4 regions of the Roseiflexus sp. RS-1 genome follow, and region 3 is predicted to be linked to each of the others. Evidence: riboswitches for the same ligand, from Rfam matches in the RefSeq annotation. Region 3 holds a riboswitch; each other region holds the start of a gene.
The links. A riboswitch is a leader RNA that binds a small molecule or an ion and turns the genes downstream of it on or off. The one in region 3 is predicted to bind thiamine pyrophosphate.
Positions count from the first base shown of each region.

Region 1: another riboswitch for thiamine pyrophosphate. It lies ahead of thiE (thiamine phosphate synthase); the one in region 3 lies ahead of ROSERS_RS03460 (thiamine-binding protein).
Region 2: another riboswitch for thiamine pyrophosphate. It lies ahead of tenA (thiaminase II); the one in region 3 lies ahead of ROSERS_RS03460 (thiamine-binding protein).
Region 4: another riboswitch for thiamine pyrophosphate. It lies ahead of cytX (putative hydroxymethylpyrimidine transporter CytX); the one in region 3 lies ahead of ROSERS_RS03460 (thiamine-binding protein).

Region 1 covers NC_009523.1:2,391,280-2,393,478, reverse strand. Annotated here, with positions in the region: gene htpX (zinc metalloprotease HtpX) at 77-967, shown strand; TPP riboswitch at 1,189-1,303, shown strand; gene thiE (thiamine phosphate synthase) at 1,371-2,081, shown strand; gene thiM (hydroxyethylthiazole kinase) at 2,124-2,199, shown strand, end outside.
Region 2 covers NC_009523.1:1,266,239-1,268,437, forward strand. Annotated here, with positions in the region: gene ROSERS_RS05295 (hypothetical protein) at 1-610, opposite strand, end outside; gene tenA (thiaminase II) at 607-1,263, opposite strand; TPP riboswitch at 1,382-1,483, opposite strand; gene ROSERS_RS05305 (DUF4058 family protein) at 1,562-2,199, opposite strand, start outside.
Region 3 covers NC_009523.1:835,721-837,919, reverse strand. Annotated here, with positions in the region: gene ROSERS_RS03465 (ABC transporter permease) at 1-784, opposite strand, end outside; gene ROSERS_RS03460 (thiamine-binding protein) at 774-1,070, opposite strand; TPP riboswitch at 1,183-1,298, opposite strand; gene ROSERS_RS03455 (alpha/beta hydrolase) at 1,432-2,199, opposite strand, start outside.
Region 4 covers NC_009523.1:3,454,798-3,456,996, forward strand. Annotated here, with positions in the region: gene cytX (putative hydroxymethylpyrimidine transporter CytX) at 1-1,074, opposite strand, end outside; TPP riboswitch at 1,136-1,248, opposite strand; gene ROSERS_RS14270 (phosphoenolpyruvate hydrolase family protein) at 1,635-2,199, opposite strand, start outside.

The DNA of each region.
Region 1 (2,199 bases), 1.6 Mb from region 3:
GGACTGCGGGCAACGAACGTGCCGGGCAATTTATATGCCCGGCTTTCTTCTAACCTTTACTGATGGGGATCTGGCAATGACGAGACTGACGAATACATTGAAAACGACAGCCCTGCTGGCGACTCTGACCGTGCTGCTGGTTCTGGCGGGCCAGTGGTTTGGCGGGACGCAGGGTATGCTGATTGCTTTCCTGATTGCCGTCTTGATGAACGGCGGGGCATACTGGTTTTCCGACAAACTGGCGTTGAGCATGGCAGGCGCGCGGGAGGTCGACCGGTACGAAGCGCCGCGTCTCTACCAGATGGTTGCTCAACTGGCGCAGCGCGCCAATCTGCCGATGCCGCGCGTCTATCTGATCGACTCGGCGGCGCCAAATGCATTTGCGACCGGGCGCAGTCCAAAGCATGGCGCGGTTGCAGTGACAACCGGGTTGCTGCAACTGCTGAATGATAACGAAGTTGCTGCGGTCATTGCGCACGAGTTGGGGCATATCAAGAACCGGGACACGTTGATCAGCACAATTGCGGCAACGTTTGCCGGCGCCGTGGCAATTCTGGCGGATATGGCGCAGTGGGCGCTGTTGCTTGGCGGGTTTGGACGTCACGACGATGAGGGAGAGGATAGCGGGGTTGCAGGAGTGGTGGGCGGATTGCTGCTCATCCTGGTTGCGCCAATTGCAGCGACGTTGATCCAGCTGGCGATTTCGCGCACACGCGAGTTTGAGGCTGATGCCGCAGGCGCGACGATCAGCGGTGAACCGCTGGCGCTGGCTTCGGCGCTGCGCAAAATTGAGGCATGGAAGCAGCAACTGCCGCTGGCGACCAATCCGGCGATGGCTAACCTGTATATCATCAACCCGCTCGACGGCGGCGCAATCGTCCGTCTCTTCAGCACGCATCCGCCAACCGAAGAGCGCATCGCGCGGTTGGAGCAGATGGCATTCCACCGACGCGCGCTGGTCTGGTAACCCGCGCCTGGGAGCGCGAGCGTCCCGCCCGCACCGCTGGGTGCGCGGGCGTCGCTGGGTGCGCGGGCGTCGCTGGGTACGCGGGCGTCCCGCCCGCACCGCGTTTGGACGGCGTTCACCGGGCGAGCAACTAATCTGGGAAACATCTTGCCATCCGTCGCAGCATCGTGTATCATACCGTTAACTGCCTGTTGACAATTGTATAAAAATGCGCCGGTAAACGGCGCCACTGGGGGAGCCAGGCGAGCCTGGCTGAGAGTGCGGCCCCATCGATGCCGCAGACCCTTTGAACCTGACCTGGGTCATACCAGCGTAGGGAAGTGTCCAGACCAGAGTCTGCCGCTGATCCACGTTGGTGGGGTCAGCGGCAGTTTTGTTTCTGGCGCTTCAGGAGGGTACCGCTATGGTTCTGTCCACCCTGATCGAACCACTCCCGTCGGTCCAGTCTGATCCGATACCGTTTCCATCTGGAGGAGGTATTGTCTACGTCATTACCGACCGGCGCGCAGCTGGAGAGCGTGCGCTGACGGATATTGTGAGTGCAGCGTTGCGTGGTGGCGCGCATGTGATTCAACTCCGCGACAAGGACGTGCCGGCGCGCGACATGGTTGCACTGGGGCAGGCGTTACTTCCGCTCACCCGCGATGCCGGAGTCCCGCTCATCGTCAACGACCGTGTCGATGTCGCGCTGGCGCTCGATGCCGATGGCGTCCATGTCGGTCAGGACGATATTCCGGCGGAAATGGTGCGGCGGATCATCGGTCCGGAACGCATTCTCGGCGTATCGGTCGCAACGGTCGAGCAGGCGCAGCGCGCGATGGACGCTGGCGCGACGTATGTCAGTGTCGGCGATCTTTTCGGGACGCCGAGTAAACCGGATGCGGGACCACCCATCGGGCTGGAACCGCTGGCGGAGATTGCCCGCACGGTCAACCTGCCGGTGCTGGGCATCGGCGGCATCAACCTCGCAAATGCCGCTTCGGTTATTCGGGCAGGCGCTGTTGGCGTGGCGGTCATCTCGGCGGTGATCGGCGCGCCAGACCCTGAAGCAGCAACGCGGGCACTCCATGCCGTCATTGCGTCAGCGCTCGATGAACGTGCACGCGCCGGGTAGTCGATATGAGGACGATATGCTTCTACCAAAAGGAGGCGCACGATGGATCCTATCAACCAGCGCATTGGTGACATGCTTGCTCGCATTCGCGCAACCAGACCGTTGATCCACCACATTA
Region 2 (2,199 bases), 430 kb from region 3:
GAATCTGATCCGGTTCGATGGCAAGTCCGGCACGCACGCGACTCCAGAACAGCGCACCTTCTTTGTGCGCGCCAAGGTCGGCAGAGTTGGCGAGCGCGACGGTGTGGGGTGGAAGGGAGGCAGACGCGCTCCCATCGATCAACACCCGACCTGATGCATCCGTCTGCAATGCCGCCGCGCGCCATCCCATCGCCGCGATCTGCTGTGCGATATGCGCCGTCGCTTCGGCGTAGTGGTCGGTGGCGATCAGCGGCGCGACGCTGTTCGCCGATTGCAACGCATCGAACAGCGCGCGCCATACCGGGTCGATGACGGAAGCCTGCATATACGCTTGAACGAACTGTTCAGCGCGGCGAAGCGCATCATCGAACGCAACGTGCGGGGGATGCACACGCTGCGCCACCAGGTACGCATACGGGGTGCGCGTCGTGCTTCCGATCTCCCATGTCGGTTTCACGACATCGTTCCAGTAGCGCGCACCATCCACGCCCAATTCCCACAGCCCGGAATGCCGCAGCGCCTGCTCCAGGCGATCCGGCATTCCGAAGCAGACCGCTTCCAGGCTCAGCACCCCGGAAAAGTCCAGCACCAGCAGCGTGCGTTGTGTCATGACGGCAACCAGGCTTCAAGCCGGTACGCGCTATCCCAGAACATCCACTCCAGCCGCGAAGAAGAGACGAAAGCGGCGCGCATCCGCTCTTTCTGCGTCTCCGAGGCGTGATCGGCAATCCTGTCGGTCAGCGCAATGGCGCGATCAACCCATTCGCCGAACTCCTGACCGGCATACGTATCGATCCATTTCTGATAGGGGTTATTCGGCGCTGCGCGCTTGTAAATATCGTGTCCCACTTCGCGGTAGATCCAGAAACAGGGGAGAAGCGCAGCCATCCCTTCCTGGTAACTGCGACAGGCGGTTGTCGCCAGCAGGAAGTTGGTATAGGCGAAGCACGAAGGCGACTGCTGGCGGGTTGGCGTCTCGATCCCAAACTCGTGGAAGTATGACGTGTGCAGCGCACGTTCGACCACTGCCACGCCCTCGGCGAAACGCACGAACTGGAGCAACGCTTCTTCATCGGGAGCGCGTCCAGCCATCGTCGCCAGCGCACGTGCAAAATCGGACAGGTAGAGCGCGTCCTGCTGCATGTAGAATGCAAACTTTTCGCGCGGGAGCGTGCCCTGCGCCAGTTCCTCATTGAACGGGTGCCGGATGATCGCCTGGTAGATGTCGGTGATTGACGACCAGAGCGTTTCGGTGAAGCGCATCGCGTTCCCTCCTTTTTGCGCAAACTGTGAAAAGGTTTGACCGTGTTTCCGTCGGGGAACGCACAATGGAGAGGCTGCGCACCGTGAAGGAGATGAAAACGGCGACCGGCAGAAGAAGCCGATGACCGGTTCCGATTTCCTACGCCGGCATTACCCGGATCAGGTGCGAAGGGTAACTTCTCAGCCTCGCTCTGTCAGCGAAGCGCCCCTACGGAACGGTATGGAGTATACGCATGATGACAGCGACTGTCAAGACGCTGTGCAACATTCCTGTCGGATGCTGGCAGGATTGAGAGGACTACGGACGCAATCCGCGGGCGCGCAGATGGGCATCGAGCCAGGCGGCTTCGTCCGGCGTCAGGTCGGGAGGCGGCGGCGGTTGGCGGTAATCGATCCGCAGATCGTAGCGCGCATTGCGATACACCTGGTGCAGCAGTTGGGTGAGCGGCAGCGGCGTATCCGGGTCGGGGCGACGCAGCGGCACGGGAACGGTGGGCAGCGGTCGGTCGAGCGGGCAAACCCAGATATCGACGGCGGGCCAGCGTTCGGCGCGACTGAGGAAGACGAAGTAAGGCGCGGGAGGGAGCGGGTCGGGGCGCGCCAGGCGCGGACGCCGACCGCCGCGCAGCAGGTCGATTTCGAGCAAATGGACGCCGCTGCGAAACAGGTCCTGCCGCTTCTGCTCGTAAGCGTCGGCGCCGTCAGGCGTGGGGCGCTTGTTGGCCGGGGAGAGGAGTTCGATGGCAGTGACGAGGGTCTCATCGGCGACGGCGCGGAGTTCGACGCGGGCATAGCGGGTGGGAATGTCGAGGAGCGCCGCGCCGGTGAGCGACGGGGCGTCGACGGCGGCGGGCAGGACGGCGACGGCGGCAGGGTCGCGTTCATAGACGCCGACATCGGGAACGAGCGCACGGCGCGGGGCGGCGATCTCAATCT
Region 3 (2,199 bases):
CCAGCAGCGTCACCAGGGCGAACAGGACTATCGTCAGCAGCGATGTCACGAGTGCCGCGACGAAGACCTGATCGGTGCGAAAAGCGCGCAGCGAACGCGCGATGTAGACGCCAAGCCCGGCGCTCGCACCGATCCATTCAGCCAGCACCGCCCCAATAACGCTGTAGGTGATAGCGACTTTGATACCGGTGAAAATCGACGGCAGGGCGGCCGGCAGGCGCAACAGACGCAACAATTGCCAGTAATTCGCGCCCATTGCCTCCAGCAATCGCCGCTGATCGCGATCTGCCGCCTGAAGCCCATCGGCAGTGTTAACCACGATCGGAAAGAAGGTCACCAGCGCGACGACCAGCACCTTGGGGAGCATGCCGAACCCGAACCCTACCACCAGGAGCGGCGCAATCGCCACGATCGGCACCGTCTGCGATGTGACCAGCAGTGGATAGACGGCGCGCCGCAGCAGTGGCGAAGCATCGATCAGCACTCCCAGCGCAAAGCCGGTCACCAGCGCCAGCCCAAAGCCGGGAATGGTGACAGTCAGCGTCGCCGCGACGTGCTCACCCAGGATCGGCAGATTGCTGAACAGGGTGGTCAGGATGCGCGATGGCGGCGGCAGCAACCAGGCTGGCAGCGCCAGTTGCCATACGATGAGTTCCCATGCCGCTACCAGCGCGCTCAGCAGAACGAACGGCGGGAACGCCTGCGCCAGGCGTCGCCGCACCTCGCCGACGCGCCGCCCGATCGCCGTTTCCGGCGCGATCCGTTGCGCCTGCTCACTCCTCATACTTCGCCAGTTTCTCAGCGATTGTCGAACCGCGCGGGTCGTAATCCACCTTGATCAGTGTGAACACCCGTGTTGCGCCGGCAGCCAGCACCGCCTCCTGTGCGCGCTTGATCACCGTCATAATGTCGTCGTACTCTCCCTCGATGGTCGTCTCCATCGGACCCACCCGGTACGTCAGACCGCTTTCGGCAACCACCGCGATGGCTGCGTCCACTGCCGCATAGGTTGCGGCTTTATCCGGCAATCCGCCCGGCAACACCTCGAAACTGACGGTTATCGTCGCCACTGTCGCCTCCCTGTGAGCGTTCAATCCATCTTCGTCCTCTTGTGAGCGAAGAGAAGAGCGCTGCCCCCTGATGCAAAAACCGCCGCCCCCAGAAGTAGGGAGCGGCGGTTCATCAGTACACCGGTTGCATTCCCTACGCTGGTATGACCCAGGTCAGGTTCAAAGGGTCAGCGGCATTGTGGGGGCCGCACTCTCAGCCAGGCTCTCCTGGCTCCCCTAGCTGCGCCGTGCGCGGCGCTATCGATTGTTAAGCATAATGGTACGATAATCTGCGGGTCGTGTCAAATAGAACGTCAAAAAGGCTCTTGCATCCATGTTAAGTTTGTGCTAACATTCTGTTATCTCCTTCTCCTCTCTTCTCTCATCGAGGGCGTTCGACACGGTCGGGCGCCTTCGATGATTCATGGCGGAGGGCGCGGTCGTACAGCGGCAGGGTCAGGGCAATAAAACGATCAGCGGTGCGCCAGGTATGATCGCCATCCAGAATCACCGGGTCTTCCAACGCATTGGCAAGACCACGCGCGCGCAGGCATGCCAGCAGATGCTCACCGCGATAGTAGTTCGACTGCCATGGCTCCTGTGATTCCGGACCATATGCCACCACCCAGACGACGCGCGCGAGGGCGGCGGCATCACCGCGCAGGATCAGATTGGCGGCGTTGTGTTGGGCGATGAATGTCAGATCGCGCGGCACACCGTAGGCGGCGTCGAACATCGGATTGGCGATCACCCGGTCACGGCGACGCACACGCCGCCCCCGGTCGCAGGCGTACAGGAATGTGCCATCATACGCGCCAGCGCAGGCAAACAGATCGGGTCGCCGCGCCGCAACCGACAGCGCCATAGCGCCGCCGAGCGAAAAGCCGACGATGCCCCGCGCCCTTCCTTCGGGAATGACCGGGAAGTGTCGATCCACATACGGGATCAGATCATCGAAGAAGAAATCGGCGAAGCGCCCGCTGCCGATGCCGGTCGCGCCGTTCGCCAGGTGCGGCGCGCGCATGTTGACCAGCATGCCGGGGATGCGGTTATCATCGCTGGAGGTTCCGGGAAAGACAAGCGCCAACGGACCAACGCGCCCCGCGGCGCGCAGGTCTTCATAGACATCGATCACATTCCTGCCGTCGCG
Region 4 (2,199 bases), 2.6 Mb from region 3:
GAGCGAACCGATGAGGAGCAAGAAGTTGAAGTATTCACCCATTGTGAGAGATGTTGCAAATAAGAAGCCAACTGCACCAATAATCACGATCAAGAGACGTTGACCGATTTGTGGGAAAATGTTCTGAATCGAAATAGCCGCCGAGTAGATGTCAGCAAACGCATTGTCGGTTTCATCAACCAGGATGACCGCAAGTGCTACAATGCCACCGGTCATGGTCATAATTGCGGTGATGAGATGATCAGGCGTAGGTTCGCTTACATTCGCCGTTAACAAGAAGAGAGCGCCAAGCGTATAAAACCAGACATTGGTCAGGGCAAAGCCGAAATATGTGCCCCAAAAACTATCCCGCGAACGACGCACAAACCGGTTATAATCGGCAACGAGCGGGAGCCACGAGATTGGCATTGCCGCTACCAAATCCACTCCGAGCCAAAACGGCATCTCTCCCGTTCCTGGCCGATTAAGCAGCGCAATGATATCGTAGCGGGTAAAAAGGTAGACTGTCATCCAAATGGTCACACTGTAGACGATCCAAATCCCAAATTTCTCGAGCCACTCCCGCACGACCACCAGCGGTCCGCCAAGGGCCAACAGAGTGCACCAGACTGAGAAGACCGCCACCCAGAGATAATGGTTACTAAAACCAAATAGCGCCTGACCCACCTGATCGGCAGCCAAACCGATCACCCACAGCTCGAAGGCCGTCCAGCCAATTAACTGCACGATATTGAAAATTGTCGCCAGATAAGAACCTCGTCGCCCAAGCACGGGGCGGAGCAAAACCATTGTAGGCACGCCGTGATCACTCCCTAACACCCCAACTAATGCCAACAAGAGTGTGCCAATTGCGGTACCGACTAAAATAGCAAGTAGTGCTTGCGGCAAACTCAAGCCAGGAACCAACAGTGCACCGGCTTCCAACACTAGCAATCCGACGCCAAGACTCGACCACAATACGAAGATGTCAAACCATCGCAGGCGACGATGTTCGGCAGGAACAGGATCAATTCCCCATGTTGGTGGAGCTTGCAGACGCGGTAGCCACTTGTAGAAACGAGTTTGTAGTGACATACTCTTCCTCCAACTAAAAACGCCACCTGCGAAGGGTGGCGTGAATGCCAGACATGAGCTGGCTTTACTACCGTGTATTCCCTTCGCTGGTATTACCCAGATCAGGTTCATGAGGTCGATGGTGGATTTGACCATCCTCTCAGCCCGGTCCTCCGAGCTCCCTCATACACGCTTATTCAGTTGTGCCGGGGTCAGCGCGGTGTCTACTATACACTGCTGCCTCTCTATCTGTCAAGTCGCTCAACACGACGAAAGCAACCAGAAAAGCGACCCTCACCCCCTCGCCTCGGATAGAAGATCTCTCCCCTTGTAGGAGAAGGGTGCTGGAGAACAAGGGATACGGGCGCGGCAGAATACGGAACATTCATGGTAACAACGTGACTGGCTGATCGGATCGCATCTCATTAGGTGAATGATCCGACATTATCCTCTAACCGGCGCTGCGGTCGGTTGGGAGAGGGGCGATGGAAGCGATCCGCACGCACTGATACACAGAGCGATGCACACGACGAGAGCAGTGAGATGTTTCATTAATCACCTGCCGTTGGATTGAGCGTGTTTTACCGGGCAAGAGTCAGATGCTTGAACGCCTCGACCTGCGCGCGGATGGCGCGTTCCGTCGGCAGGCGCTCGATGCTCGAAGCGCCGAAGAATCCAGCAATCCCCGGCATGCGGCGCAGTGCCATGCCGACCTGTTCGGGTTCGTCGAACGGTCCGCCGTGACAGATCACAATAATGTCGGATCGCACCTGACGGCCAGCCTCAGCGATCTCCATCACCCGCTCGATGGCTTCGTCGAGAGTCAGAGCAACGCCAGCGCCAATGCTTCCTGAAGTGGTCAACCCGACATGCGCCACCAGTTGATCAGCGCCGGCGCGCACCATCTCGCGCGCCTGATCGGGATCGAACACATACGGTGACGTAAACAGGTCCATCTGGTGCGCCAGATGGATCATTTCGATCTCTTTGTCGTATCCCATCCCGGTGGCTTCCAGGTTCGCGCGGAAATTGCCGTCGATAAGCCCGACGGTGGGGAAGTTCTGCACGCCCGAAAAGCCAATCTCACGCAACTGCTTGAGAAACACCGGCATCAGGCGAAACGGATCGGTGCCACACACCCCCGCA